DNA from 3 places in the Aureimonas mangrovi genome. Region 1 is predicted to be linked to each of the others. Evidence: riboswitches for the same ligand, from Rfam matches in the RefSeq annotation. Region 1 holds a riboswitch; each other region holds the start of a gene.
The links. A riboswitch is a leader RNA that binds a small molecule or an ion and turns the genes downstream of it on or off. The one in region 1 is predicted to bind cobalamin.
Positions count from the first base shown of each region.

Region 2: another riboswitch for cobalamin. It lies ahead of metE (5-methyltetrahydropteroyltriglutamate--homocysteine S-methyltransferase); the one in region 1 lies ahead of H1343_RS12920 (TonB-dependent receptor plug domain-containing protein).
Region 3: another riboswitch for cobalamin. It lies ahead of H1343_RS03790 (5-methyltetrahydropteroyltriglutamate--homocysteine S-methyltransferase); the one in region 1 lies ahead of H1343_RS12920 (TonB-dependent receptor plug domain-containing protein).

Region 1 covers NZ_CP059692.1:2,673,753-2,683,751, reverse strand. Annotated here, with positions in the region: gene H1343_RS12945 (sugar transferase) at 1-592, opposite strand, end outside; gene H1343_RS12940 (metallophosphoesterase family protein) at 1,180-1,920, shown strand; gene H1343_RS12935 (ABC transporter ATP-binding protein) at 1,971-2,732, opposite strand; gene H1343_RS12930 (FecCD family ABC transporter permease) at 2,732-3,721, opposite strand; gene H1343_RS12925 (ABC transporter substrate-binding protein) at 3,718-4,575, opposite strand; gene H1343_RS12920 (TonB-dependent receptor plug domain-containing protein) at 4,581-6,515, opposite strand; cobalamin riboswitch at 6,632-6,833, opposite strand; gene H1343_RS12915 (TrmH family RNA methyltransferase) at 6,974-7,798, shown strand; gene H1343_RS12910 (hypothetical protein) at 7,731-8,780, opposite strand; gene H1343_RS12905 (DUF1134 domain-containing protein) at 9,031-9,606, opposite strand; gene chpT (histidine phosphotransferase ChpT) at 9,929-9,999, shown strand, end outside.
Region 2 covers NZ_CP059692.1:358,279-368,277, forward strand. Annotated here, with positions in the region: gene H1343_RS01655 (aldo/keto reductase) at 12-1,034, shown strand; gene H1343_RS01660 (quinone oxidoreductase family protein) at 1,116-2,075, shown strand; gene H1343_RS01665 (homoserine dehydrogenase) at 2,098-3,129, shown strand; gene H1343_RS01670 (glutamine amidotransferase) at 3,126-3,830, shown strand; gene metE (5-methyltetrahydropteroyltriglutamate--homocysteine S-methyltransferase) at 3,873-6,212, opposite strand; cobalamin riboswitch at 6,318-6,540, opposite strand; gene H1343_RS01680 (response regulator transcription factor) at 6,599-7,129, opposite strand; gene H1343_RS01685 (ATP-binding protein) at 7,126-8,289, opposite strand; gene H1343_RS01690 (MFS transporter) at 8,487-9,812, opposite strand.
Region 3 covers NZ_CP059692.1:805,722-815,720, forward strand. Annotated here, with positions in the region: gene adh (aldehyde dehydrogenase) at 1-819, opposite strand, end outside; gene H1343_RS03770 (helix-turn-helix domain-containing protein) at 1,133-1,984, shown strand; gene H1343_RS03775 ((2Fe-2S)-binding protein) at 2,079-2,711, shown strand; gene H1343_RS03780 (FAD binding domain-containing protein) at 2,715-3,707, shown strand; gene H1343_RS03785 (xanthine dehydrogenase family protein molybdopterin-binding subunit) at 3,711-5,921, shown strand; cobalamin riboswitch at 6,082-6,281, shown strand; gene H1343_RS03790 (5-methyltetrahydropteroyltriglutamate--homocysteine S-methyltransferase) at 6,407-7,522, shown strand; gene H1343_RS03795 (TRAP transporter substrate-binding protein) at 7,581-8,555, shown strand; gene H1343_RS03800 (TRAP transporter small permease) at 8,552-9,043, shown strand; gene H1343_RS03805 (TRAP transporter large permease) at 9,036-9,999, shown strand, end outside.

The DNA.
Region 1 (9,999 bases):
AGTGCCGATCGAAGGCGACGCGGGCGTCGTAGGACACGTCGTTGCGGCCCGAGACCTGCCAGAGGCCCGTGAGGCCCGGGCGCGCCCGCAGGTAGCAATGGGCATGCGACCCGTAATAGCGCAGCTCGTCCGCGACGACGGGGCGCGGGCCGACGATGCTCATCTCGCCGGTGACAATGTTGAGGAGCTGAGGCAGTTCGTCGAGGCTCAGCTTGCGCAGGACCGCGCCGACACGGGTGACACGCGGGTCGTTCTGCAGCTTGCGCGTGGCGAGCCACTCCTGCCGGGCCTCGGGATTTTCCGCCAGGTGCCGCTCCAGCACCTCGTCGCCGTTCTGCACCATGGTGCGGAACTTCCAGCAGCGGAACTCGCGGCCATAGCGACCGACACGCTTGTGCCCGTAGAAGATGGAGCCGCCATCCGTCAGCTTGACCAGCGCCGCTACGACGAGCAGCAACGGACTGAGGAACAGGATCCCCAGCACCGCCCCAGTGACGTCAAGCGTGCGCTTGACCGGGTGGTTCGTCCGGCAGCTTGCAGGAATACCGATGGCACTGCCCGCGATCGACGGCGAATTTACCGAGGTTCCCATGACGGTCGCCCCCCGCTGTTTCAGGTGCGGATGATCCTTACATAAAATTCATCTCAATCAACAGTGAGGCCGCATAGCTGCAATGCAACTTGCGCATGACTGACTAAGTTGCCCAAATGAGGCGATGTGGAGGCGATGATCTGCCGCTTAGGAAGTTTCGCAGTTGTCGCGTCGCTTCATGATTGTGTCGCATTGCGTGGTGCGAACGCGTAAACCGTTGCTTGTATTTGGATTGATCTTGATGACGTAGCGTCATCAGCCGCTCGTGATTTGTGGCGATTTTCGATTTCGTTCACATCTCTCGAGTAATGTCCTCCGCCGATATTGGGCGTGCGACCTCCCGAACGGTCGGCCGGGACTTCGAAAATCGCGTGCAGCTCAGTATCGGCAACTGCGTTAGATGAATGTGGAAGGTGAATGCGAACTGTCCAGAAAGCGGGCCGGCGTCGCGATTTTCTCCCGCCGCCGCTCCATCTCGCCATCACCGGCGAAAAAAATCGCATCGGGCAGCGGGCGCGGTCGGTCTTGTCGCCGCTCGGACCCAACCCTATCCTGGCGATCCCCTTCGCTTTCCGCTTTAGGATGCAATGATTTCCGGCCGCCGCCGCTACAGCCTGTCCGCCCAGCCTCATGTCACCTATGCGGTCGGCGACGTGCATGGCTGCTTCGACAAGCTTCTCGAGCTCGAAGCCGCCATCGTCTCCGATGCCGCTCTGTTTCAGGGCGTGAAGCTGATCGTGATGATGGGCGACTATGTCGACCGGGGCGCCCGCTCCGATGCGGTCATCGAACATCTGATCGGCCCTGCGCCCGAGGGTTTCCATCGCATCTGTCTTTGCGGCAACCACGACTGGGCGTTCCACGCGCTGCTCGATGGCACGCTGCCGGTCGAGCGCGCGCTCGCCCTTGGCGTCGAGGCGACGCTGGAAGCTTACGGATGCGATCTGCGTGAGTACCACCGCGGCCTGCACCTCAACCAACGGCGGCTGCAGCAGGAACTCGCAACGTTCGTGCCGGAGCGTCATCGGGCCTTCCTGCGCGCCTTGCCGGTCTTGCTCGAAATGCCGAACCACCTCTTCGTGCATGCTGGCATCCGCCCCGGCGTGCCTATCGCGGACCAGAGCGAGGACGACCTGTTGTGGATCCGCGAGCCTTTCCTGGCGTTGAGCCAGCCGCTGCCGAAGATCGTCGTCCACGGGCATACGCCGCTCGAGCGTCCTTTGGCGGACGGTCGGCGGATCGCCGTCGATACGGGCGCATGCTACGGCGGCGCACTGACTGCCGCGCGGATCACCCGCGACGGCGCCGTCGGCTTTCTCTCCGTCTAACGCAGCGAGGCGACCGGCGCGCCAGAGCGCCGTTCATTTTCTCGCGCGTTTCATAGCCGCTGCCACGGCACGACAAAGGAGCCGCCGGGCGCCTCGCCGCTGTGGAACGCGACCCGGTAGACGCGCCGCACCGTCCCGCCGCCGAGCACCTCGGCGGGTTCGCCGGAGGCGGCGACGCGCCCATGCTCCAGAAGCACGAGTTCGTCGCAGAAGCGGTGCGCGAGCGTCAGATCGTGCAGGACGACCACGACGCCCTTGCCGCCATCGGCCTCGCGCCGCAGCATCTCCATCACGGCGAGCTGGTGGTAGGGATCGAGCGCTGTCACCGGTTCGTCGGCCAGAAGCAGAGGGGCTTCGACGGCCAGCGCGCGGGCGAGAAGCACACGGCTGCGCTCGCCGCCCGATAGCGTGGCGACGGTGCGCGAGCGCAGATGGCCGATGTCGCAGCGCGCGATCGCCTCCTCCACGGCGCGGCGATCGTCTGCCGAAGGCCCGCCGAGCCTGCGATGCGGCAGGCGCCCGAGCGCGACCAGCGCCTCGACGCTCATCGCCCAGGCGACGTCGCCGCCCTGTGCCAGATAGGCGAGGGACCGGGCGCGGGCGCGGGGGGCGGTCCGGGCCTCGTCGCCGAGACGGATTTCACCGGCCTGCGGTTCGAGAAGCCCTGCAAGAAGCCGCAGGAGCGTCGTCTTGCCCGCGCCGTTCGGCCCGATCAGGCCGGTTAGGCGGCCGGGCTCGACCGCGATGTCGACGCCGTCGACGATCGTCGTGCCACCCGCGCCGTATCGCAGGCTCTTCGCCGCGAGGCGCATCAGCCATCCCTCCGCAGGCGCCAGATCAGGCTGAAGAGGAACGGCGCGCCGACGATGGCGGTGACGACGCCGAGCTTCAGTTCCGGGGTGACGGGCAGGAGCCGCACGGCGATATCGGCGCCGAGCGTCAGGAGCGCGCCGCCAAGCCCCGAAACGAGAAGGAGCCGTCCTGGCCCATGGCCGACGAGCGGGCGCAGGAGATGCGGCACGACGAGCCCGACGAAGCCGATGGCACCCGCCACCGATACGGCGCTGCCTACGGCCAGCGCGGCCCCGAGAACGAGTTGAAGGCGCAGGCGTGCGAGCCGCACGCCCATGCTGCGCGCGGTGTCCTCGCCGAGCGTCAGCGCGTCGAGCGCCGGGCCGCTCGCCAGCATCAGGGCCCAGCCGACGAGCATCAGCGGTAGCGCCAGCCAGACATGGAGGAGGCTGCGGTCGGCGAGCGAGCCCATCAGCCAGAACACGATCTCCATCACCGCATAGGGGTTGGGTGAGAGGTTGAGCGCAAGCGCCGTCATAGCACCGGCGAAGGAATTGACGGCAACGCCGGCCAGAATGAGCGTCGTCGTGCTGGCCGTGCGTCCGGCCAAGGCGAAGAGGAGCGCGGTGGCGGCAAAGGCACCTGCGATCCCGCCGAGCGGCAGAGCGAGCGCGAAGGCACCCGCCAACCCGGTGTAGAAGGTGAGGACGGCGCCCAGCGCCGCCATGCCGGAGATGCCGACAATGCCGGGTTCGGCGAGGGGATTGCGCAGGAGGCCCTGCATGGCCGCGCCCGCAAGGCCGAGCGAGAAGCCGACGAGAAACCCGAGCAGCGCGCGGGGCAGGCGGAGTTCGACGAGGACGAGCGCGGGCAGCGTCTGGCGGCCGGCCAGCGCGTCGGAGAAGGCGGCCCGAAGGTCGAGCGGCGCATAGCCGAGGGCGAGTGATGCACCGAAGGCGAGGAGGCAGAGAGCCGCGAGCGTTCCCGCGAGAGCCGGTCGCGCGATCACGATCCGCCTCCGGCGTCGCCCTTGGCATCGCGCCAGCGCGCCGCGCCATCACGCAACCTTTGGACGGCTTCGACGAGGCCGGGGCCGGGGCATGTCCACAGGCGAGAGGGCACCGCCACGATCTGCGTGCGCCCTTCGAGGCGGGCCAGCGCTGGATGGCGCAGGATCTCCGTCGCGAGCGAGGGGGCGTCGTCGTCGGCATCGACGACGAGAATGTCCGGCGCCGAGAGGACGATAGTTTCCAGCGGCACGTGCCCGTATGCCGCGATGCCGAGCTCCGTTGCGGCGTTGGAAAGGCCCGCGCGGGCGAGAAGTTCGTCGCTCAGCGAGCCGGGGCCGACCGTGAAGCCGTTGGGTTCGAGGACGAGCGCGCGGGGGCGCTCGCCTGTGGCGGCCGACGTGTCGAGCGTCGCGTGCATGTTCCCAATAATCGCCGCACCGCGCTCGCGCTGGCCGAGCGCGGTGGCAATCTCGATGATCTGATCGTAGGTTCCGTCCAGCGTCTGCGGCATGGAGAGTTCGAGGATCGGGGTGCCGATACGGCGCAGGAAGCCGCTCGCGCCCTGCGTGGTGAAGGCGCCGGTGAGAACGAGGTCCGGCGCCTGGAGGGCGATCTCCTCTGCGGCCCCGTCATTGATCGGAACCTCCGCTGCAAGAGCCGAGACGTTCGAGAGCTGCCCGTCGCGCGCAAGCGATGTCACGGAAGCGATCTGCGCGCGGTCCGCGAGACGCAGGACGAGCTCGTCCGCGCACAGATTGAGCGATGCGACGCGCGGCAGCGCCTCCTCTCCCCATGCGGTTGCCGGCCCGAAGGCGGAAAGCGCGAAAAGGAGGGGGAGGAGACGCTGCCGCATGCGCGTCAGAAGGTCAGGTTGAGGCCCGCATAGGCGGCCCGCCCCGGCGTTCCGTAGGTGAAGACTTCCTCGTAGCCCTCGTCGAAGAGGTTCTCGACGCGCCCGTAGATTTCCGCATTGTCGGTCAGCCTGTAGGAGCCGGCGACGTTCACCAGCACGTAGCTGTCGAGTTCGACAACCTGGCTGGCGAAGAACTCGTCGAAGAAGAGGTCCTTCTGGGAGCCGTTGTAGATGATGCCGAGATTGACGCCGGCGCGCTCTTCCTCGCCGAAGCGGTAATCGAGGTTCAGGCTGGCGATATCGCGCGGGCGGCGGACGAGTTCGTCGCCGTCGGCGTCCTCCCCGTTGGTGCGGGTGTAGGCCGCGCGCGCGGTCAGGCCGTCGAGGAGCTGAAGCGTCAGGCCGAGTTCCACGCCGTCGATCTTCGATTCGCCCGGCAGGTTGATCGAGGTCTGGCCCGAGCCGGTGATCAGGTTCTCGATGCGCTGGTCGAAATAGGTGGCCTCGATGAAGGCCAGCCCGTCCCAGAGAGTCTGGTCGATGCCCACGTCCCAGCCGCGCGCTTCTTCCGGCTGAAGGTCCGGGTTGCCCCGGTAGTCCTCCGAGTAGCCGTAAAGTTCGTAGAGCGTCGGGTTCTTGACGCCCGTGCCGAAAGAGGCGCGCAGCTTGGTGCCCGTCTCGAGGAAGGAATAGGCGCCCGTCAGGCGGTAGGTGTCGGCGTCCTCGAAGATGTCGTTGTCGTCATGGCGCAGGCTGCCCGTCAGCGACAGCCGGTCAGCGAAGGTCACCTGATGCTGCCCGACGAAACCCGTCGTGTCGATCGTGCGGTCGAAGGAGGAGAAGGCGTTCTCGCTGACGGCCGAGTTCTCCTCGTGCTGGATCGCGAAAGTGGAGATGTGGGTCGTGTCGAACAGGGCCGGCGTGTCGAAGGAGAAGTTCGTCTGGTAGTCGACGCGCCGCGTCTCGCCGGTGAAGCCGTAGGGTGTCGTCTCGGTGGTCGTGTCGCGCTCGTTGCGCGTGTAGCCGAGGCCGAAGATGTGGTCCCAGCGTCCGTCGAGGAGCGAGAGCTTGCCCTCGGCGCGCCCGAAGAACTGCTTGCCGTCGGTCTCGATGTCGGCATCGACCGCGCCGATGCCGCCGAAGAAGTCGTCGCCGTCGGCTTTGTAGTCCACATAGCGGCCGACGAGCGACAGCTCGAAGATTTCGCTCGGGCGAAGGTTCAGCTTGGCAAAGCCCGTGGCGTTCTCGTAGCCGTCGCGCTCCGAGTTGCCGCGCGCCTCGCTGGCGATCGAGATGCCGTCGGTGCGGTAGCCGGCCCCGCTGGCGATGAAGTCGTATGTCTCGTCGCCGGCGCTGACGGAGGCTTGGCCCATCGCCGTGCCGAAGGAGCCGCCCTCGGCACGGATGCGCACGGTGGGCGCGCCCGAACCGCGACGGGTGACGATGTTGATGACGCCGCCGATCGCGTCGGATCCGTAGAGCGCGCTCTGCGGTCCGCGCAGCACCTCGACGCGCTCCACTTCCTGAGCGAGGAGATGGGCGAAGTCGAATTCCGAATCGGCGGACGGGTCGTTGACGCGGATGCCATCGATGAGAACGAGCGTCTGGTTGCTCTCCGAGCCGCGAATGCGCACCTGCGTGAACTGGCCGACGGGCCCGGCGCGATTGACGGCGACGCCCGGAATCTCGCGCAGCACGTCGGAGACGAGACGCGTCTGGCGATGCTCCAACTCCTCGCCCTCGACAGCGGTGACGGCGCTGCCGACCTTCGTGAGGGGGGTCGGAACGAGGTTCGCCGACACGACGACCTCGTCGAGCTGGAGGCTGAAGGGCGCGGCCTCCTGGGCCGACGCGAGGCTGGGCAGCGCGGCGGATGCGCTCAGGGAAAGGGCGAGGAGGGCAGGGCGACTGGCGCTGCGGCGGAGGGAAAGCTTCGGCAAGGTCGGGCCTCGGGTCACGCGTGTGTGGCACGTCACCGCGAAACCCGGCTTCGTCCCGCACGCCCGGAGGCCATGCGGATCGATCCCCGCCTGGACACCCCGCCCGGCGCGCTCGCGTGTGACCACGGCTGACGGCAGGTCTCCTGGCTCGCGGGTCGCCGTCCGTTTCGTCGCCTTCCCGGGACCCGAAAGCCCAGTGGCTGTTGACGATGGACTCGCCGCTCACAGTTGCGGGGACAGCTGCGGCATTGATCGAGTTTCCGATCGCACCGCATTCCCTTTTGATCCCCGAGGGGAACCGTCCCTCAAGGTCTTGCGGTGTGGGGTCCGGCGCGTCAACGGCGCGCAGGCGTGTCTGCTCACGCGGGGCTGCAAGGGTTGCAGACGCGCCACTCTCGAAGAGCCGCGAGCGTAGATCGAAGTACCGTGCGCGGCGCCTATGCTGTAGAGGCGCCCGGATGGAACAGGCGGATCTTCTCATCCAGCATATCGCCGACGCGCGCGACCAGCGCATCGAACCGTTCCGCGATATCCGCGAGCGCGATCTCGTGCGGCGCGGTGGCTTTATCGCCGAGGGTTCGGTCGTGCTGGACGAACTGCTGCGCTCCGAGCGCTTCCGCCCCACGGCGCTCCTCCTCCTGCGAAACCGGCTGGAGGGTCTTCTTCCCAGGCTCGCGCGCCTCGACCGAGCGACGCCCGTCTACGTTGCCGAACGCGAAGTCTTCGACGCCATCGCGGGGTTTCCAGTCCATCGCGGCGTGATGGCCCATGCGGAGCGACGGCCGGATGCTCCCGAGCCCGATCCGGCGAGCCTTGCCCGAGCCGGCGCGCTGGTGGTCGTGGCGGCCGGCATCGCCAATCACGACAATATGGGCGCGATCTTCCGGGCGGCCTCTGCCTTCGGTGCGCGCGCGGTGTTCCTCGACGAGACCGCGTGCGACCCGCTTTACCGCAAGGCGATCCGCGTCTCGGTGGGCAGCGCGTTGACGACGCCCTTCGCGCGCCTCGGCAGCGTCGAGGCGACGGCGGATCTCCTGCAATCGGCTGGCTTCGACTGCGTGGCGCTCTCGCCTCGGGGGGAAGGGCGGCTCGACCTCTGGCGCCCGCAGGGGCCGGTGGCGCTGTTCCTCGGCGCCGAAGGGCCGGGCCTGCCGGATACGGTGATGGCGCGGCTGCGCACGCTGCGCATCGCGATGGCGCCTGGCCTCGACAGCCTCAACGTGGCGACGGCCGGCGCGATCGCGCTCCACCACGCCTACGCTTGCCGTTCGGAGCAGGACTGACGGTCGCTTCCTGCGGCTCGGCGGTGCCGAGCGCGGCGGCGCGTTCGGCAAGTGTCGGTCTGGCGCCGTCGGCGGGCCTGCCCTCCGCATTGCCCGCTTCGGCGCCATCATGGATCACCCGCGCGGCGATGGCTGACACGGCTTCCAGCACCTTGGCGTTCTCGGCGGCGCGCTCGGCGGGATCGGCCGGGCGGCGCGTCGGCACCGACAGGGCGCGCAACTCGTTTACCTTTGCGCGCTCGGCCTCGGGCAGCGAGATCGGCCCGGCCGGTGGGGAAGGCGCGTTCGCCACTGCCACCGCCGCGGGTGCGGCGGCGGGCGGGGCGTCCGACCTTTCCGCGTCGGCGGCCGCCTGCGTCGTCGTGGGCTCGCCCGTGGCCTTCGGTGCCGCAGCGCGCTGCGCGAGGATCGCCGAGAGTGCGGCGGTGGCCGTCTTCACGCGGCGATGGGCCGCTTCGTCCTCCGCGTCCTCCTCGATTTCCGGCCGCTCGTCTGCGACCGGTGCCGGCTGATCGGCTTCTTCGGTCTCTACTTCGGGAGGCGGCGTCTCGGCCTCGACGAGCTTGCGGCGGAGAAGTTCGTTCTCCGTCTCTAGGCGGGCGCGTTCGTCGTCGATCTCCCGCATGACGGCTTCGAGGTCGACAATGTCGGTGCGCAGGCTGTCGTTCTCGGCGAGTGCCCGGTCGCGCTCCACCGTCATGTCGGCGACGGCGCGCACCTGCCGCCCGACTTCAGCGCGCTCGGCGATAGCGCGCTCGGCGGCACGCTTGGAGGCCATTTCGCTGCGGCGGATCGCGACCGCCGCTTCCGCACGCGCGCGGTCCACCTCGGCGCGGATCTCGTTCATGGTCGCGGGCATGGTGGCGGCGATGTCGCGGCGGGCGAGGCGCTGGGCGTTGCGCCACAGGATCGGCACGAACAGCAGCGCTACGAGGGTCGCGACGAGAGCGCCGAGAGCGAAAACGAGGCCTGTGGCGATCATGCGGAACCTAGCGGATCAATGACAAACGGCCGGACACCGCACTTCGCTCCGATTGTGGAGCCGGTCCGGCGCCTTGGCAAGCGTGCCGCGTGAAGGGCGACGGCCGACCGCACTTTCGCACGGCCGGCCGTTCTCGCGGGGGACGCTGTCTCTGAGCATCGGCCCGCGAACCGTATCCGGTTCCCGAAAGCCGATGGGTCGATTCAACAGGTTAGAGGGACTTTGTGCGCCCGAAAGGATGCACGGCGCTCTAGAAGGGGTTCCAGGTCGGCGCGGGCGTGATCTTCAGATAGCCGAGATTGAGCCCGAGTCGGGCGCCGACGCCGGTCTTGATCGGCACGAGGATGACGTTGTCGCGCTGGAGCACGGTCATGCCGAGGCCGCCGACGAGATAGGCGTTGCCCGTGACGCCGCCGAAGCGGCCGTAGACGCCCTGCACGGACGGCAGATTGTAGATCAGCATCATCATGCGCGCGCCGTCCGCGCCGGCGTCGAGCCCGACGGAGGGGCCCTGCCAGAACAGGCGGTGTTCGCCGGCGTTCTTGGTGAAGAGCGTGCCCTCGCCGTAGCGCAGGCCGCCGATGAAGGCGCCGCCGCCCTCCTCGCCGAGGATGTAGCCGTTCGGAAGACCGAAGCGCTGGAAGGCGTTCTCGACGACGGAGGCGAGGCCGCCTGCTGTCGACCCGAAGAAGTTGTGCCCCTCCTGCACGATCTCGTCCATCGTGTAGCCGCTCTGCTGCGCGCTTGCGGGCGCGGCGAGGGCGATGGAGAGAAGCGCGGCCAGCGCGAGGACGGGAGCGGTGAAGGCCTTGAAGATTCGGATCATCGGCGCATTCCTTCGAATCCGGATGAGCGCGACCGATAGCGCGCGTCGGGGCGTGGCTCGCCCGTTACAGTCTGGGATTGGAACACGTTAAGGTTTTCAATTGCCTAACGGCGCGGCTTGAATCGGTGTCTTTCGCCGGGGGCGGAAAACGCCTTTCGATGCGCGGTTGACGCCGCTGGCCGCCCGACTCATTGTCCCGGCGGGCCGTGAAAGGCGGTGTCGCGGAAGCGATTCGCGGCGCGGAGCGCTCGGCGGACATGCCTTGCGCTGGCGGCCCGAAAGACAGGCCGGCCTCGCCGGCGCCCTCGACAATGGAGCCGAGATGATCAACCTGCCGACCCTGTCCGCGCCCGAGCTGGCCGCGCTTCTCGCCAGCCGCCTGTGCCACGACAT
Region 2 (9,999 bases), 1.2 Mb from region 1:
GGTGAGACATCATGCGTATGCGCAAATTTGGAAACTCCGGCCTGATCGTGTCGGAGATCAGCTTCGGCGCCATGACCTTCGGCGGAACGGACGGCATCTGGGGACAGGTCGGCAGGCTTGGCCAGGAGGAGGCCGACGCCCTGGTCAAGGCCGCGCTCGATGCCGGCATCAACCTCTTCGACACGGCCAATATCTACGCGCATGGCCGCAGCGAGGAAATCCTCGGACAATCGCTGAAGAACCTCGGCGTGGCACGTGACGACGTCGTGGTCGCCACCAAGGCGGCATCGGCGATGGGCGAGGGGCCGAACCGGCGCGGTGGCTCGCGTGGGCACATTCTCGCGGAGGCACGAGCCAGCTTGAAGCGCCTCGGGCTCGATCATATCGACCTCTACCAGATCCACGCCTTCGACCCCGCCACCCCGATCGAGGAGACGCTGGAGGCGCTGGACACGCTCGTGAGGGCCGGCGACGTGAACTATGTCGGGCTGTCGAACTGGGCCGCCTGGCAGATCATGAAGGCGATCGGCATCACACGCGCGCGCAACCTCGCGCCGATCACCTCGCTGCAGGCCTACTACACGCTGGTCGGGCGCGAGCTCGAGCGGGAGATCGCGCCGCTCCTGTCCTCGGAGGGCGTCGGCCTCATGGTGTGGAGCCCGCTCGCGGGCGGCTACCTCACCGGCAAGTATTCGGATGGCGGCGACGGTGCGGGCGGCCGGCAGACCGATCTGGACTTCCCGCCGATCGACCGGGTGCGCGGCGAGCCGCTGATCGAGGTGCTGCGGGCGGTGGCCGACAAGCACGACAGCCAGCCGGCGCAGATCGCGATCGCCTGGCTCCTGAAGCAGCCCGTCGTCTCGACCGTCCTCGTGGGGGCCAAGCGCGTGGAGCAGCTTCAGGCGAACCTCAGGGCCATCGAGATCGCGCTCGACGAGGAAGACATGGCACGGCTCGACGCTGTGAGCGCCCTGCCGAACGAGTATCCGGGCTGGTCGCTCGCGCAGACTGCGGATCGCGCCGTCTTGGCCTGAGTTGCGGCCCAAGGTGGACGAAAGCGCGCTCCGTCACGACATGGGGGCGACTTCAGTGTTCGCTCACTCTCGGAGAACGACATGAAAGCGGCGATCTACGACCGGAACGGCGGCCCGGACGTCCTGCGATATGCCGATGTGCCGGACGCCCGGCCCGGTGAAGGCGAGGTGCTGATCGCCGTCGAGGCGATCTCGATCGAGGGCGGCGACCTCATCCATCGGCGCATCGCGCCGCCGCCCGGTCCAGGCCATATCGTCGGTTACGCGGCTGCCGGCACGGTCGTCGCTACCGGCGCCGGCGTTACGACGAGAAAGGTCGGCGAGCGGGTGACGAGCTTCGCGCTCGCCGGCTCGCATGCCAGCCTGCGCGCCGTGCCGGCCCACCAGACATGGCTCGTGCCGGAGGGCCTCGACATGGCGGATGCCGCCGCGTTGCCGATTTCCTTCGGCACCGCCCACCACTGCCTCTTCGCGCGCGGCGCGCTGAAGGCCGGGGAGACCGTCCTGGTACAGGCGGCGGCCGGCGGCGTGGGGCTCGCCACGATCCAGCTTGCCAAGGCGGGCGGCGGTCGCGTCATCGCCGTCTCCAGCGGCGCAGACCGCTTGGAAAGGCTTCGTGAACTCGGCGCCGACCATGTTCTCGATCATCGCAGCGACGATATCGCCGAGGCCGTCCGCGAGTTGACCGAGGGCCGTGGCGCCGATCTTGTGGTCGACCCCGTCGGCACGACGCTCCCGGTCTCGCTCAAGGCGCTCGTGCCGGAAGGTCGGCTCGTCTTCGTCGGCAATGCCGGCGGCGGCGCGCTGAATCCGGATCTGTGGCCCGCAATGGAGGCGAACCAGACGCTGCTCGGGGTCTACATGGGCACGCAGTTCGGCTATCCGCAGGTTGCGGCGACAGTGGACAGGATGCTGGCGGACGTTGCGGCCGGAACCTTGCACGTGCCGATCGACCGTCGCTTCGCGCTGGCCGAGGCGGCGAAGGCGCATGAGCACGCCGAGCGGGGCAAGCCCTTCGGCCGAGTCGTCATGCAGCCGTAAGAGGCGAAGAGGGGACGAGCGGATGCAGGATGTGAAGGTGGCCGTCGCGGGGTTCGGCGGTGTCGGGCGCGCGACGGCGAAGCTGCTTCTAGAGCGACGCGAGCGCTATCGCGCCGTCCATGGCGCCGATGTACGGCTCGTGGCCGTCTGCGGTTCGCGCGCCGGGCTGTTCGATGCCGACGGGCTCGAGGCCGACCGCCTCGACGCGCTGGAGGACGGCCTCACCGGGCCGGACTTCGTCGCGACAAGCGGAGCGGACATCCTGATCGAGGCCGGGCCGACGGACATCCGCACGGGCGGGCCGGGCCTTGCCTATCTGACGGCGGCGCTTTCCGAGGGGCGCGATACCATCGCGATCTCGAAGGGCGCTCTCGTCCATAGCGGCCGGCCCTTGCGCGAACTCGCGAGACGCTCCGGCGCGCTCCTGAAGATGAGCGGCGCGGCGGCCGCTGCGCTTCCGACGATAGACCTCGTGCAGCACAGTCTTCTCGGCTGCACGGTGCTGAAGGTCGAAGGCATCCTCAACGCCACGACCAACTTCCTTCTCGACGCGATGACGCAGCGCGGGCTCGATTTCGCCGAGGCGCTGCGCGAGGCGCAGGCCAAGGGCTTCGCCGAGGCCGACCCGCGCAACGACACGCAGGGGTGGGACACGGCGGCCAAGCTCCTGATCCTCGCCAATTTCGGGCTCGGCCTCGATATCGCGTTGGACGACGTGACCGTGACCGGCATCGAAGGCGTGACCCGTGCCGACCTCGAGGGCTGGGCGCGCGACGGGGTGGCGCCCCGCCTCGTCGGCAGCCTCGTGTGCGAGGGTGACGCGATGCGCGCCGAGGTCGGCATTCGCACCTATCGGGCTGACGATCCGTTCGCGCTCGTGAGCGGCAAGAACAAGGCGATCCGCATCGTGACGGACGCGATGGGCGAGACCTTGGCGATCGGGGCGGGCACCGAGCCGCTCGCGACGGCGGCGGCCGCGCTGAAAGACCTCGAACACATCCTGATCGCGCGGGCGGGCGGGAGAACGGCTTCGACGATGGAGAGCATTCTATGACGGCACGCAGCGTGCAGGCCCTTCGCCATGTCGGCTTCGAGGACCTCGGCAGTTTCGAGGCGCCCTTGCGCGCGGCTGGCTACGGCATCGAATATGTCGACGTCGCCGAACGCGACCCGGCCTCGCTCGACCCGCTCGGTCCGGATCTTCTCGTGGTGCTCGGCGGGCCGATCGGCGTCTATGACGACGCGGCCTATCCGGTGGTGACGGCCGAGCGCACGCTTCTGAAGGCGCGCCTCGAGGCGGGTCGGCCGACGCTCGGCATCTGCCTCGGCGCGCAGCTCATGGCCGCCGCGCTCGGCTCGCGCGTCTATCCGGGGCCGGCCAAGGAGATCGGCTGGTCGGCGCTGGAGCTGACCGAGGCCGGGACGCGCCATCCCATCGCCGCGCTGGAGGGCGTTCCGGTGCTGCACTGGCACGGCGACACGTTCGATCTGCCCGAGGGCTGCGAAAGGCTGGCCTCGACACCGATCTGCCGCAACCAGGCGTTTTCGCGCGGACGCAACGTCCTTGGGCTGCAGTTCCATCCCGAGGCCGTGGCGGCGCGTTTCGAGCACTGGCTCCTCGGCCATGCATCCGAGCTCGCGACCTCCGGGATCGATCCGGTGGCGCTGAGAGTGGATGCAGCGCGCTACGGCGCCGGGCTGGAGAGCGCCGGCGCCGCGATGCTGGCACGATGGCTCGATGGCCTCGAAGCATGAGGGGCGCCCGGCGGACTGCCGCCGGGCGCTCACTTGTGAACCTCAGGCGGAGGCGCGCAGTTCCTTCGCCGCCGCCACCATGTTGACGAGGGCAGGGCGCACCTCGTCCCACTTGCGCGTCTTCAGGCCGCAATCCGGATTCACCCAGATCTGGCCGGCCGAAAGGCGGGCGAGCGCGAGCTTCAGGAGATCGGTCATCTCCTGGGTCGCCGGAACGCGTGGCGAGTGGATGTCGTAGACGCCGGGGCCGATCTCGTTCGGGTACTTGTAGGTCTCGAACGCCCCGAGAAGCTCCATGCGCGAGCGCGAGGTCTCGATGGAGATGACGTCGGCGTCCATCGCGCCGATCGCCTCGATGATGTCGTTGAACTCCGAGTAGCACATGTGGGTGTGGATCTGCGTTTCGTCGGCAACGCCCGACGAACAGAGACGGAAGCATTCCACGGCCCAGTCGAGATAGGCCGCCCAGTCGCGCCGGCGCAGCGGCAGGCCCTCGCGAAGCGCCGCCTCGTCGATCTGGATCATCGCCGCGCCCGCCGCCTCGAGGTCGGCGACCTCGTCGCGGATGGCGAGCGCGATCTGCCGGCAGGTCTCGGCCCGCGGCTGGTCGTCGCGCACGAAAGACCAGTTGAGGATCGTCACCGGGCCGGTGAGCATGCCCTTCATCGGCTTCGTCGTGAGGCTTTGCGCATAACGCCACCAGGCGACGGTCATTGGCTCGGGGCGTGAGACGTCGCCGAAGACGATCGGCGGGCGCACGTAGCGCGAGCCGTAGCTCTGCACCCAGGCGTGTTTGGTGAAGACGAAGCCGGACAGCTGCTCGCCGAAATACTGCACCATGTCGTTGCGCTCGAACTCGCCGTGGACGAGGACGTCGAGCCCGATCTCCTCCTGCCAGCGCACGGCCCGTTCCGTCTCCTCTCGCAGGAAGGCCTCGTAGTCGGCGCTGCTCAGCGCTCCCTTGGCGTTGGCCGAGCGGGCCTTGCGCACCTCCGAGGTCTGCGGGAAGGAGCCGATCGTGGTGGTCGGGAAAGCCGGCAGCGAAAGGCGACCTGCCTGCGCCTTGCGGCGCTCGGCAAAGGCTCCCTTGCGCCGGGCGGCCGAAGCGTCGAGCCCGGCGATGCGCGCGCGCACGCCCGTATCATTGACGCGCGGCGAGGCCCGGCGCGCCTCGATGGCGGCCTGTGCTGCGCCGAGCTCTTCGGCGACGCTCTCGCGGCCTTCGCCCAGCGCGCGCGACAGGACCGAGAGCTCGCCGATCTTCTGGACAGCGAAGGCGAGCCAGCCCTTCACGTCGACGTCGAGCGCGTCCTCCAGATCGAGATCAATCGGCACGTGCAGGAGCGAACAGGACGGCGCGATCTCGACAAGGCCGGCACCGCGCGCGGTGACGACCGGTTCGATACGATCGAGGATCGCGCCCAGATCGGCGCGCCAGACGTTGCGCCCGTCGATGACGCCGAGCGACAGCACAGCGTCGGATCGCGCGGCGGCCAGCACGTGCGGCAGCTCGTCCGCCCCGCGCACGAGATCGACATGCAGGCCCGCGACGGGCAGGGAGGCGGCGGTGCCGAGATTGTCGCCGAGCGGGCCGAAATAGGTGGCGAGCATGATCTTCAGGCCCGGGGCGGCGCCGACGAGGCGATCATAGGCGAAGCGGAGCGCGTCGCGCTCGTTCGGCAGGAGATCGAGGGCGAGTGCCGGCTCGTCGATCTGCACCCAGTCCGCGCCCGCGGCCGCCAGCCGGCGCAGGACGTCCTCGTAGACGGCGAGAAGGCCGGGCAAAAGCGCCAGCGGGTCGAAGCCCGCATCGTCGGTCTTGGCGAGCTTCAGGAAGGTGACGGGGCCGAGCAGCGCCGGGCGCGTGTGGATGCCGAGGGCCTTGGCCTCCTCGAAATGGTCGACCGGCTTCGTCGAGGACAGCGCGAAGCGCTGGTCGTCGGAAAGCTCGGGCACCATGAAGTGGTAGTTGGTGTCGAACCACTTGGTCATTTCGAGAGCGCCGACGCCCTCGCCGTGCCCGTGCCCGTGGCCCGGATGGCCGCAGCCGGCATCGCCGCGGCTCTCGCTGCCGCGCGCCATCGCGAAATAGGTGTCGAGCGACACCCTGCCGCCCCTCCAGCCGTAGCGCGGCGGCACCGCGCCGACCATCGCGCAGGTGTCGAGCACATGGTCGTAGAGCGAGAAATCGTTCGACGGGATGCGCGTGACGCCAAGGGCCGCCTGCTCGCGCCAGTTGGCGGCACGGATCTCGCGGGCGGTTTTCTCCAGATCGTCTGCTGACGACTGGCCGGACCAATAGGATTCCAGCGCCTTCTTCAGCTCGCGCCGGCGCCCGATGCGCGGCACGCCGAGCGTTGCGAAGGATACGGTTGCATTCATGACTTCGACCCCAATCAATCGGGGGCATGGGTCAGCGAGCGCATGGGTGACGGCCGCCCGCTTCGGGCGGGACGTCGATGCGCCTCACCGGGACACCCCGCCCGTGGACGTTACTGCGTCACGGCAGGTCTCCTGGCTCGCGGGTCGCCGCCCATGCTCCGCCTTCCCGGGCGAACCCAGTGGCCTGATGGAGAACGGGCTCGCCGCTTACAGTTGCGGGGGCAGCGCCGGCCTTGCCTTCCCTTAGCGGGGAGGGCGCACCGGCTTCCCTCTTAGCTTCACGCCACACGGGAGGCGCGACGGAAGAACCATGACGCGAGCACCATCGCCGCATTCCGAAAGAACGTCAAGAGCGATATAAAGACATCCTTATATCGCTATGTCTGTTAGGTGAGGCGTCGCTTCTCGAGCTTGCGGGCAAGCGTGCGCCGATGCATGCCGAGCCGTCGCGCGGTTTCCGAAATGTTGAACTCGGAATCCACCAGCGTCTGGTGAATGCGTTCCCATTCGAGGTTCTTGAGCGACGTCGGTCGTCCGTCGAGCGGCACACTGGCGTCGCCTTCGACGCGCTCGAAGGCCTTCTCGATGTCGTCGGTGTTGGCAGGCTTGGGCAGGTAGTGCCGGGCGCCGAGCTTCACCGCTTCCACCGCCGTCGCGATCGAGGCGAAGCCCGTCAGAACCACGATGCGCATGTCCGGATCGTGCTCGCTCAGCGTTTTTACGCAATCGAGCCCGGAGCGGCCGACGAGCTTGAGATCGACCACGGCATAGCCGGGCGAGACGCGCTGCAGGAGCGTTTCCATCGCCTCGTAGTCGGCGCAGTGATGGACCTCGTAGCCGCGCCGCTCGAAGGAGCGGCTGAGCGCCCTGGCCAGAGCCAGATCGTCCTCGACGATCAGAAGGACATCCTCACTCATGGGGTGTTCTCCTCGATGGAGGCGAGCGGCAGGCGGATGGTGACGCTCGCGCCGCCGTGCCTGCCGTGCTCTTCGCTGTTGCGTGCCTCGACCTGCCCGCCGAGCTTGCGCACGACGTTCATCGTGAGGAACAGGCCGAGGCCGGCGCCGGGCCGCTCCTTGGTCGAGACGTAGGGGCGCCCGATCCGCGCCAGAACGTCCGGCGCGAAGCCGGGGCCATCATCCGTGATGCGCACGGCGAGGTCTTCGCCGAGCTGTTCGACGGTGAGGGCGATCCTCTCGGCCGAGGCTTCCAGCGCGTTGTCGAGAAGGTTGAAGACGACCTGCTTGAGCGTCAGATCCGAGACAATGGCGATGTCCTGCGCGAAGCGGTTCTCGTAGACGAGGCCGCTCGCGCCTCGCGCCTCGCGCCATTCCGCCGCGATCTCGTCGAAGAAGCGGCGTTGCGTCGTGTGGACCGTGCCCTCGCCGCGCGCCTCGCCGGCCGAGACGAGGATGCCCGAGACGATCGCCTTGCAACGGTCGAGCTGGCCCTGCATCTCGTCCATCTCGGCCGACATGTCGGCGTCGGCGCGCAGTGCCGGCATCTTGCGCCAGTCGCTCAGGATCACTGAGAGCGTGGCGAGCGGAGTGCCAAGTTCATGCGCCGCGCCCGAGGCCAGAAGGCCCATGCGCACGATGTGGTCCTCCTCCACCGCACGGCGGCGCAGTTCGGCAAGGCCGGCATCGCGCGCGGCGAGATTGCCGCTGATCCGCGCGACGAAGAAGACGAGAAGCACCGCCACGAGAAGGAAGCAGATGAACATGCCCTGCACGTGCAGGTCCAGGAAGGCAGGCCGCCCGCCGCGCGGCAGCGGCATCGGCCGGTGGAAGGCTGTGAGGCCAGCGAAGCACAGGGCGGTGATGCCCACCAGCGACCACACGATGCGCGGCCCGAACAGGACGGCCCCGAGGATCACCTGCAGGAGGTAGAGCGAGACGAAGGGGTTCCACGCGCCGCCGCTGAAATAGAGCTGGCCGGTAAGAGCGGCGACGTCGAAGAGGAGTTCGCAGAAGAGCTCGGTGTCCGAGACGCTGGTGCGACGACTGTGGCGCAGGAGCGTTGCGACATTGAGCCCGAGAAGAAGGACGACGATCGCGCCCATCTCGAAAAGCGGCAACTCGATGCCGAGCCAGGCATGGACGAAGAGGATCGTCGCAACCTGGCCCGCGACCGCGATCCAGCGGAGCTGGACGAGGAGAAAAAGGTTCTTCCGGTTGGTGTTGTCGCTGACGGAAATCGTCGCGCTCCCAATGGGCGGTCAGAAGGCGGGAGATCGGAGGTGGTCGGGAGCGCGGTGGCCCCCGACCCGTTCGATCAGTTGCTGGCGGCCAGGCGCCGGTTGAGGCGCAACGCGATCAGCGTGCAGATGGCGCCCGACAGAAGATAGCCGCCCGAGGAGATGACGCCGAGCTGCTCTGTAAGGACCAGCGCCACCAGCGGCGCGAAGCCCGCGCCGAAGAGCCAGGCGAGATCGGAGGTCAGCGCCGAGCCGGTGTAGCGGTGCTGGCGCGTGAAGTTGGCCGCGACGACGCCCGAGGACTGGCCGAAGGAAATGCCCAGAAGCGTGAACCCGAGGACCATGTAGACCGTCTCGCCGACCGTGCCGGCAGCCAGCAGCAGCGGCGCGAAGACGCTGAAGATCGCGATGGCGACGGCCGAGGCGCCGAGCAGCCAGCGCCGCCCGATCCTGTCTGCGAGGACACCCGACAGGACCACGGCTCCGAGGCCGACCACCGCCGCGACCCCCTCGATGACGAGAAAGTTCGAGGGCTGGTCGTCCGTGTAGAGGAAGACGTAGGAGAGAGGAAACACCGTGACCATGTGGAAGAGCGCGAAGCTCGCCAGCGGCGCGAAGGCGCCGATGACGATGTTGCGCCAATCGTCGCGGATGGTGTCCGAAACGGTTCCGGGCACGAGTTCGCCCGTCTCGAAGAGCTTGGTGTATTGCGGCGTCACCACGATGCGCAGCCGCGCGAAGAGCGCCACGACGTTGATGGCGAAGGCCACGAAGAACGGATAGCGCCAGCCCCAGGACAGGAAATCCTCCGCCGAGAGGCTCATCGTCAGATAGGCGAAGAGCGAGCTTGCGACGATCAGCCCGATCGGAGCGCCCAGCTGCGGCATCATGGCGTACCAGCCGCGCTTGCCCTCCGGCGCGTTCAGCGCGAGCAGCGAGGCCAGGCCGTCCCAGGCGCCGGCGAGCGCCAGCCCCTGCGCGCAGCGAAACACAACGAGAATGGCGATCGCCACCCAGCCGGCCCGTTCGTAGCTCGGCAGGAACGCCACCGCCACGGTGGAGGTGCCGAGGAGGAACAGGGCGATCGTCAGCTTCACGCCGCGGCCATAGGCGCGGTCGACCGCCGAGAAGACGAGCGTGCCGAGCGGACGGGCCACGAAGGCCAGCGCGAAGACCGCGAAGGACAGGACCGTGCCTGTCAGCGGATCGGCGAAGGAGAAGATCAGCGCGGGGAAGACCAGCACCGAGGCGATCGCGTAGACGAAGAAGTCGAAGAACTCGGACGTCCGCCCGATGATGACGCCGATGGCGATCTCGCCCGGATCGGCCCCGGCATGCTCGTTGACGGCGCGCGCGTCGCGCTCGGCCGCGGTCTGCGGGTGGGGAATGGACGAGGACGACATCTCACGCTCCGACAATGGCAGGCTGTTCGACGGACGGTATCGGGTTATAAAGACTACACCGCGCGGCGATCGAGGTCTGCCCTGCACCAAAGCCGCCCGCGCGGGCATTAGACAAAATGTCCAATGGCATCGCAGGCAGCGTCCGGCGTAGGCGCAGACACCCTGCGATCCAAGCCGAGCGAACGCC
Region 3 (9,999 bases), 1.6 Mb from region 1:
GGCGAAGAAGATGTTCGGGCTCTTGCCGCCGAGCTCCAGCGTCACCGGGATGAGGTTCTCCGAGGCGTACTGCATGATCAGCCGCCCGGTCGTCGTCTCGCCGGTGAAGGCGATCTTGGCGATGCGTTTGGACTGGGCGAGCGGCTTGCCGGCCTCGAGGCCGAAGCCCTGCAAGATGTTCAGAACACCCGGCGGCAGGATGTCGGCGGCGAGCTCCGCGAAGACCATGATCGAGAGCGGCGTCTGTTCGGCGGGCTTGAGCACCACGCAGTTGCCGGCGGCGAGCGCCGGCGCGAGCTTCCACACCGCCATAAGAAGCGGGAAGTTCCACGGGATGATCTGACCGACGACGCCCAGCGGTTCGTGGAAGTGATAGGCGACCGTGTCTTCGTCGATCTGCGAGATCGAGCCTTCCTGCGCGCGCAGGCACCCGGCGAAATAGCGGAAGTGATCGACCGCGAGCGGCAGGTCGGCGTTGGTCGTCTCGCGGATCGGCTTGCCGTTGTCGAGCGTCTCCACCATCGCCAGGAGATCGAGGTTCTCCTCAATGCAGTCGGCGAGGCGGTTGAGCATCAGAGCGCGCTCGGCCGGCGCTGTCTTGCCCCACTTTTCACGCGCGGCATGCGCGGCGTCGAGGGCCTTCTCGACGTCCGCCGCCGAAGATCGGGCGACATGGCAAAGCGTCTTGCCCGTGACCGGGCTCGGATTGTCGAAATAGCGCCCGTCGACCGGGGCGACCCACTGGCCGCCGATGAAATTGTCGTAGCGCTCGCGGATCAGGACCTTCTCGGAAACCTGGTCGATCGCCTGCTGGTACATGATGTTCCTCCCAAACGCGGTTTCGAAAACATTTCCTCCAGCGCCCATCACCCGCGTTAATTGCGGCGATCGCGTGGCAAAATTCGGACCTTTTCGCACCTGTGCAGCGCTTGGGGCGTCCTCCTCCCGCTAGGGTCGATCCGGACCGGCGTCGACCGGGAACAGGAGCCAGGAGGCGTTGAGCTTTCAGCGGTGGATGACGAGATTGTTGATTCATTGCGCGAAGACGCAATGCTACGGGGCCGAGCGGTATGAAACCCGCAATCTGAACGAGGGGGTGGACGTGTACTCGAGCGACCATCTTCCGGGAACCTTGCTGCTGAGCAGCGAGCAGCAGGGATGGCGTTCCCTGTCGCTTCGACGATATCGCGAGCCGGCCTCGATCCCCGACCTCGAACTGCCACCGTCCGAAAATGCGGTCATCGTCCTCATCCGCAGTGGCTCCTGCCGGATCGAGAGCTTTTCAGCAGGGCGATGGCGCCGGGCGACTTATCGGCCGGGCGATATCGGGATGACGCCGCCGGGACAATCCTCCCGACTGCGATGGCAGGCCGATGAGGGCCACGAGACGCTGCAACTCCAGCTACCGGCGCGCATGATCCAGGCAGCTCTCCAGAGCCGCCATGACGGCCGCCCCGTGGCGTTTCCGAACCGGTTAATCGTGGAGGACGACGGTATCGGCGCCGTCATGACGGCTCTGGAGAGCGGGCTCGCGGAAGGCGCAGACGACCTTTACGCCGGATCGGCGGGGCATTGGCTTACGTCCCACATCCTTTTCCGGCATGGGGGTGCCTCGCCTCTTTCCGGATCGAGCCGCGAGGGTGAACGCGCCCTGCGCAGTGTCGACGAGTATATGCATGCTCATCTCGGCGAACCGGTCACGCTGGACGATCTCGCGGCCGTCGCGGGCTGCGGCACGTTCCAGCTCATCCGCATCGCCAAGCGCGTCTGGAACGAGACGCCGCTGCGCAGGATGACGCGCCTTCGATTGGAGCATGCTCGAGCCCTGCTCGAGCAGACAGCGTTCTCGATCATCTCCATTGCCCTGGAATGCGGTTATTCGAACCCCACGCATTTCACCGTGGCGTTCCGCCGGGCTTACGGAATTTCCCCGACACGCTATCGGCAAGAGCGCAGAGCCGAGCGTCGCGCAATCTCGCGATGATCGGCCGCAATCTCGCGAGCGACGCGCTTCTTTGGATCGCCTCTAATCGGATGAAGGCGTTCAACGCCGCCAGAGGCCGACCAAGGAAGCTCCCATGGATCGAACGAAGACCTGCGCAGCGCATCCGCCGCGCGCGCTAGAACTCAACCGTCGCGAACTGATGCTCGGCACGGCGTCGGCAGCGGCGGCCGGTAGCCTGCCGTCGACCGTCCATGCGCAGGGTTCATCGGCGCAGTCCGAGCTCGCCCATTTCACGGCGGACCTGACGACGCGGGTCAACGGGATCAGCCATACGGTCGAGATCGACACGCGCACCTCGGCCCTTGACCTTCTGCGAGAGGTTTTCGGCCTGACAGGCTCGAAGAAGGGGTGCGACCACGGGCAGTGTGGAGCCTGCACGATCCATCTCGACGGACGGCGTGTCGCCTCATGCCTCACACCCGCCGTCCAACTGCACCAGCGCTCTGTCACGACGATCGAGGGCATTGCCGAAGATGGCGGGCCTCTCCATCCGATGCAGCAGGCTTTCATCGATCATGATGCCCTGCAGTGCGGCTACTGCACACCAGGGCAGATCATGGCCGCGATCGCGTGCGTGAACGAAGGCAACGCGTCGTCAGCGGAGCGCATCCGCGAATACATGAGCGGCAATATCTGCCGCTGCGGCGCTTATGCCGGCATCGTTGCGGCTATTCAGCAGGCCGCTCCTGTGATGCAGGAGGGCTGAGGCATGCGGCCCTTCGCCTATTCCCGAGCCTCCTCCAGCGAGGATGCCGTTCGCCGCCTCGCGATGTCCGACGGCGCGAAGCTGATGGCCGGCGGCACCACGCTCTACGATCTGATGAAGATCGGGGCCGAGGCTCCGTCTTCCGTCATCGACATCAACGCCCTTCACGACCTCTCCTTCATCGAGGCGGACCGGGACAAAGGCCTGCGTCTCGGCGCACTCGCACGGATGAGTGACGTCGCCGCCGAGCCGGCGATCGTGGAGGGATATCCCGCCATTTCGCAGTCGCTCTGGCTCGCCGCCTCACAGCAGCTTCGCAACATGGCCAGTCTGGGCGGCAATCTTCTGCAGCGTACGCGCTGCGCCTATTTCCGCACCGGCGCACCCTATGCCTGCAACAAGCGCGAACCGGGAACCGGTTGCTCGGCGGTCGGAGGAATCGACCGAGGTCACGCCCTGTTCGGTGCAAGCCAGAACTGCAGTGCGGTCTATCCCGGCGACTTCGCGATCGCGCTCGTCGCCTTCGATGCTCAGCTCGACGTCCTGGGGCCGAATGGCAATCGCACGCTCCCCGTCGAGGGACTGTACCGCGACCCTGGCGGGACGCCGGAGCAGGATACAACCATCGCCGCGGACGAGATCATCACCGCTATCCGCGTTCCCGTGACGCCGTTCTCCCGGCGCTCGACCTACCTCAAGATCCGCGACCGTGCCTCCTACGCCTTCGCGCTCGTCTCGGCAGCAGTCGCCCTCGACCTGGAGGACGGGATCGTGCGTCAGGCGCGGATCGCCCTTGGAGGCGTCGCGACACGTCCCTGGCGCGCCCGCTCGGCGGAGGCCGCCCTGGTCGGCCGCCACCTCGATCGCCAGACCGCTCTCGATGCGGGTGGAATCGCGTTCGCCGATGCTCGCCCGGGCGAGCACAACGGTTTCAAGATCGAACTGGGGCGCCAGACGGTCGCCGACGCTCTAATGACTGCCGCCGAGAGGATCTGATCGATGGCCGATACCCGCTTCGCCTCCATCGCCCGCGTGGACTCCGACGAAAAGGTTCGCGGCCGCTCCATTTACGGCACCGATCGCGTACTGCCTCACATGGTTCATGCCGCGTTGGCGACGGCGCCGATCACCAGGGGAACGATCCGCTCGATCGCTTCCGAGCGAGCCCTCGCGATGCCCGGCGTGCGGCTCGTGATGACGCACGAGGATATCGACGTCGTCGAGCCGGCCGGCTTCCTCCTTTCTGGCCAGGGATACGCGTTCCAGAGCGTACAGCCGTTGACCTCGAACGAGGTCGTTCATCGCGGGCAACCGGTCGCGGTCGTCGTCGCCGATACGCTCGAAACGGCGTTGGAGGGCGCCAAGGCGCTGGAGATCGACTATGAAGAGGCGCCCTTCCAGCCGCTCCTCGGCGCAGCTTCCCCTGACGATATCGTCGCGCAGCAGGGGTCCCCTTTGCCCGAGGCGTTCGCCGACAAGATCGCCGGCGATGCGGACGCGGCGATCGAAGGTGCGCCGGTGCGCATCGATGCGACCTTCGAATTCCACGCACAGCACCAGAACCCGATGGAGCTGATCTCCACAGTGGCGCAGTGGCGCGGCGACCGGCTGATCGTCCACGAAGGCACGCAGAACGCGGGGGCCATCCGCTTCGGCCTGGCGCGGATGTTCGGCATCGACGCGGATCTGATCGAGATCATCTCGCCTCATGCCGGCGGCGGGTTCGGTCAGAAGAACTCGATGCAGGCTCAGACATTCCTCGCCGCCTTCGCGGCCCGGCGCCTCGGCCGCCCGGTGAAGCTCGCTCTAACGCGAGAGCAGACCTTCCACACCGCAAGTTTCAGGCCGGCGGCGCACCATCGCGTAGCGCTCGGCGCGACGCGCGAAGGGCAGATCGTCGGCGCCGTCCACGAGGTCGACCAGCAGACCTCCCGGCACGACTTCTTTCCCAGTTCCTCGACGGAGATCACGGCCAGGCTGCACGGCATCGCCAACTTCCGCGGCAGCGAACGCATGGTGCGGACCGACACGCAGACCCCGGGCTACATGCGCGCTCCCTTCGAGCATGGCGGCACCTTCGCCTTCGAAACCGCGATCGACGAACTGGCCTGCGAACTGGAGATCGACCCCGTCGCCCTGCGGCTCGCCAACGACGCCTCGCAGGATCCGTTGACCGGCCGCCCGTTCTCCTCGCGCTTCCTCGCCGAATGCCTGACCATCGGCGCAGAGCGTTTCGGCTGGGCCGGGCGTCCGATGAGGGCAGGATCGATGACGGCCGAGAATGGCGATCTGATCGGCTGGGGCGTCGCCTGCGGCGCCTACAAAGCCTCGACGGCACCGGCGGCCGCCACGATCGAGGCGCATGCCGACGGACGCGTTCGCGTCAACGTCACGGGCCACGAGATGGGTCAGGGCCTTCGCACCGTAATCGCGAACCTCGTCGCCCGGCGCCTGAGGGCCGACGCCTCGCGCGTCGAACTCGTGCTCGGAAACACGCGGGGCGTTCCTCAGCACCTGACTGCGGGATCATGGGGCACGGCGACGGCAGTTCCGGCGGTCGAGGCCGCCGCGGACGCCCTTCTGGAGCAGTTGATCGACGCGGTGCCGGATGCCGGGCAATTGCCGATCGACGAAGTGCTGCGGCAGGCGGGGCTTGCAGAACTCTCCTCGCAGGCAAGGCACAAGGCGCCCGGCCAGCCTGATGCGGTCTATGAGCGCCTCGCGACCGGCCTGCCGGCAGCGATGGGGCCGGCCTATCCGGAATTCGTCGGCATGAGCTACATCGCGCACTTCGTGGAGGTGCGGATCGAAGGCAGCACGCGAAGGGTGCGGGTCCCGCGCGTTGTCAGCGTTGCAGACTGCGGACGGGTGGTCAGCCCGGTGACGGCCGCGAGCCAGGTGCGCGGCGGTGTCGTCGGCGGCATCGGCGCAACGCTGATGGAGATCAGCGAGATCGACCCGCGCCACGGTGGCTTCCTGAACGCCGACCTCGCCGAATACGTCGTTCCAGTGAACGCCGACATCGGTGAGATCGAGGTCCATTTCGTCGACGAACCAGATCCGCTTCTGAACGCAACGGGAGCGAAGGGGCTCGGGGAGGTGGCCATGACAGGCGTCGGCGCCGCCCTTGCGAACGCCATCCACCACGCGACGGGCCGCCGGCACCGCAACCTGCCGATTCGCCTCGACCAGATGTGGTCTGCCCCTTGAACGGCTGGATCCTTCTTCAGGGTAGAACCATAGTTCGGGATGGACACGTTCAATGGGGGAGGGTCAGCACTCCCTGTCCGCCAAGGTAGGAGACGGGCAGGCGGTCGGTACGTACGCGTTTCCATATCTTCACGTCTTGACAGAGCTTCGGCCGCGGATGACTTATCCGCCCGATCCAGGTGCCGGGGGAGACCTCGGGTAAAAGGGAATCCGGTCAGGGCTCTTGCCTCACTCCGGAACTGCCCCCGCAACTGTAGGCGGAGAGCCTGCCCGAAACGCCACCGCCTCAGATGAGGTTGGGAAGGCCGGGTGAGGCGACGACCCGCAAGTCAGGAAACCTGCCTGGATCGATCACCTGTTCCGGCCGCGGGCGGCGTGTCGGGAGCGGCTCTTCCGCCAGGGTGACATCGCTGCTTCGCGGGTTGGCCCGTGAAGCGATGTTTTGTTGCACGGCCCCCGAAGGGCCGACCTGAAGGCATGTCACGATGACGACCGAACAGACGCCCCGCCGCCGCGCTCCGCACCGCGCCGACCATGTCGGCTCTCTTCTTCGGCCGAGCGAAGTGCGCGAACTGCGCGACGCCGGTATCTTCGACGAACGCCTGCGTCAGGCCGAGGATGAAGCGGTCGGCGAACTGGTTCGGTTACAGAAGGATGCGGGCCTGCGCGTCTTCACCGACGGCGAAGTGCGCCGGCAGTTCTGGCACTACGACTTCATGGGGATGCTCAACGGCCTCGACATGAAAGCCTCGACGCGGTCGCTGCCGTTCCAGACCGAACACAAGACGCCGCCGGTCGAGGCGCACCTGACCGGACCGCTCGACTTCCCCGCCGACCACCCGATGATCGAGCACTTCACCTTCCTGAAGGGTCTGGTCAAGCCGGAAGACGGCATCGCCAAGATTTCGATCCCCGGTCCGTCGGCCTGTCATTTTCGCATGGAAGCCGAGAACATCGAGTACGCTCCCTATCGCGACGACGAGGTCCTCTTCGCCGACATCGCCGAGACGTACAGGAAGGCGGTTCAGGCCTTCTACGACGCCGGCTGCCGCTACCTGCAGCTCGACGACATCTTCTTCGCCTATCTCGGCGACGAGAAGCAGCGCGAGCAGCGCCGCGCCCGCGGGCAGGATCCCGACAAGCTGATCGAGCGCTACGCCTGGATGCTCGAGGAGGCGATCAAGGACCGTCCCGCAGACCTCGTGGTCGGCATGCACATGTGCCGCGGCAACTTCCGCTCCTCGCACGTCGCCGAAGGCGGCTACGACGCGGCGGCCGATGCGATCTTCAACCACACGTCGGTCGACGTCTACTTCATGGAGTACGACACGGAGCGCGCCGGCGGGCTGGAGCCCCTCAGGCTCCTGCCGAAGGGCGACAAGCGGGTCATGGCGGGCTTCATCACCACCAAGACCGGCGAGCTGGAGAGCATGGACTGGCTGCGCTCCAAGTTCGAAGAGGCGTCGCGCTACGTCGACATGGACCAGCTCGGCATCGCGCCGCAGTGCGGCTTCGCATCCACCGAGCATGGCAATGCCATCACCGAGGATGAGGAACGCCGCAAGCTGGAACTCGTGGTGAAGACGGCGGAGGCGATCTAGGGCGAGAACTGATCCGCTTCGACCGCCTGTCCCTGTCTCTCATCCAAGGAACGTCCCGATGAAGAACCTCAAGCGCGTCGTCCTCGCCGCAGCGCTCCTGGTCGTCGCTCCCGCCTCGGCCGAAACGCTGAAGCTCGCTCATTTCGTCGCGCCGACTCACACGTTGACCGAAGCCATCGTCACGCCGTTGACCGAGGGCATCGCGCCGTCGGGCCTGGTGATCGAAACTTATCCGGCGGGAAAGCTCGGTGCCGGTCCTGCCGACCAGTATGTCCGGGTCGTGCAGGGCGTCGCCGATATCGTCTGGGGCCTGCCGGGCTACACCTCCTCGCAGTTTCCGCTCGCCATGCTGACCGAACTGCCGGGCGCGCAGCCCGACGGAATGACCGGCGCCGATTTCCTCTGGAACGGCTACGACGCGGGGCTTCTGGAGCGGGAGTTTCCGCGAACCGAGCCACTGGCGCTGTGGACCGCCGAGCCCGCGGTCCTTATTCTGCGCGACCACGAAGTTCGCGAGCCGCAGGATCTGCGCGGCCTGAAGATCCGGGTTTCCTCCTCAATCACAGGCGAGATCGTGCAGGCGCTCGGGGCGATCCCGGTTCAGATGGCGGCCACCGACGTCTACAACGCGATGCAGACCGGCCTCGTCGATGGCGTCATCACCGGCTCTTCGGCGATCTCGGATTTTCGCTTCGACGAGGTTCTGTCGCACGTCACGCTCGGTATCCCGCTCGGCAACCAGTCCTTTTACGTCGTCGCCAATGCGGCGCGTGTCGGGAGCCTGCCGGACAGCGAGCGTGAAGCTCTTCGTGCGGCGAGCGGACGCGAGCTCTCGCGTCATGCCGAAGCGGCCTGGAACGCCAAGGGTGAGAGCGCCATCGCGGCGCTTCGCGAACGCGATCAGGGGATCGTCACCGAACTGACCCCCGACGAGATGTCCGCCTTTGAGGCGATTCTCCTGCCTCTCACGCAGGAGAAGGTTGCCGAACTCGGGGCTGAAGAGGCCTTCGCCACCATGCGGGGCGGGCAGTGAACACAAGCCTCGTTGAGCGCGGCATCGACGCGCTCGCCCGGTTCTGCGCGCGCCTTGCCGGTGCGGTACTCCTCGGCGTCACTGCCATGCTGCTTGCCGACGTCGCCGGCCGGTTCTTCGGCCACCCGCTTTTCGGCGCGCAGGACGTGGCGGAGATGTCGATGGTGATCATCACCTTCGGTGTCGTCGCGCTCCTCGACAGGCGCGGCGATCAGATCCGCGTTGATCTCTTCGGTCCGGTCATGTCGGCGCGGTTCCGGCGCGTGGTGGATCGCCTGTCCTCGCTTCTCGCCGCTGTCATCTGGCTGACCCTCGCCTGGACGCAGGTGGATGCGGCGGAGCTTTCGAGTCTTCTGTCGCTCTCCACCAACATCCTCGGCATCCCGCGCGCGCCGTTCGAATATGCACTGGCCGCCTTTGCCGCCACCGCCGGCGTCAGCGCGCTGGCGAGCGCTTTCCTGCCGTGCAGGAGCCAGCCTCATGCCTGAGACGCTCGCCGGCCTCCTCGGCATCTTCGCGCTTCTCGCCCTGATTCTTCTTCGCGTGCCGGTGGCGTTCGCCATGTTCGCGATCGGGTTCGTCGGCATCACGGCGCTGTCGGGCGTGAATGCCGCCCTGGCGCTTCTAGCTTCGGAGTCGTTTGCGCTCGCCGCTCGCTACGAACTCATCGTCATCCCGCTCTTTATTCTGATGGGCAATCTGGCGACGCGCTCAGGAATGAGCCGCGAGCTCTATGCCGCCGCATACGTCCTCGTCGGGCGCCTGCGCGGCGGGCTCGCCATGGCGACGCTTCTCGGCTGCGGCGCCTTCGCCGCCCTCTGCGGTTCCTCGATCGCCTCCGCGCTGACGATGGGCAAGGTCTCGCTCGGCGAAATGGAACGATACCGCTATTCGCCGCGCCTCGCGACGGCGACCGTGGCGGCGGGCGGTACGCTCGGCATCCTGATCCCGCCCTCCACCGGCTTCGTGATCTACGCGATCCTGACCGAGCAATCGATCGGACGCCTTTTCCTTGCGGGGCTCCTGCCGGGTCTCCTGCTTCTAGCCCTCTTCATGCTGACTGTAGCGCTTCTCTGCCGGCTGAACCCGGACGCCGGGCCGGCGGGCGAGCGGCCCACGCGGGGGTTGGGCCGGCGTGCGATTGCCGGCGCCGTTCCGGGCCTCGGCGTGATCGTAGCCACGATCGGCGGGCTCTACGCCGGCCTCTTCTCCCCGGTCGAAGCGGCGGCCGTGGGCTCGGGGCTCCTCGCGATCCTTGGCCTCGTGCGCCGTGAAATCCGCTTGAAAGACCTGTGGGACGCGGGCCGGGACTCGGCGATGACATCGGCGACGGTCATGCTGATCCTGATCGCCGCCCATCTCGTCAATCCGTTCCTGGCGCTCAGCCACATTCCGCAATGGGTTGGCGAGGCGTTGACCGGCAGCGGTCTCTCGCCCTATGCGG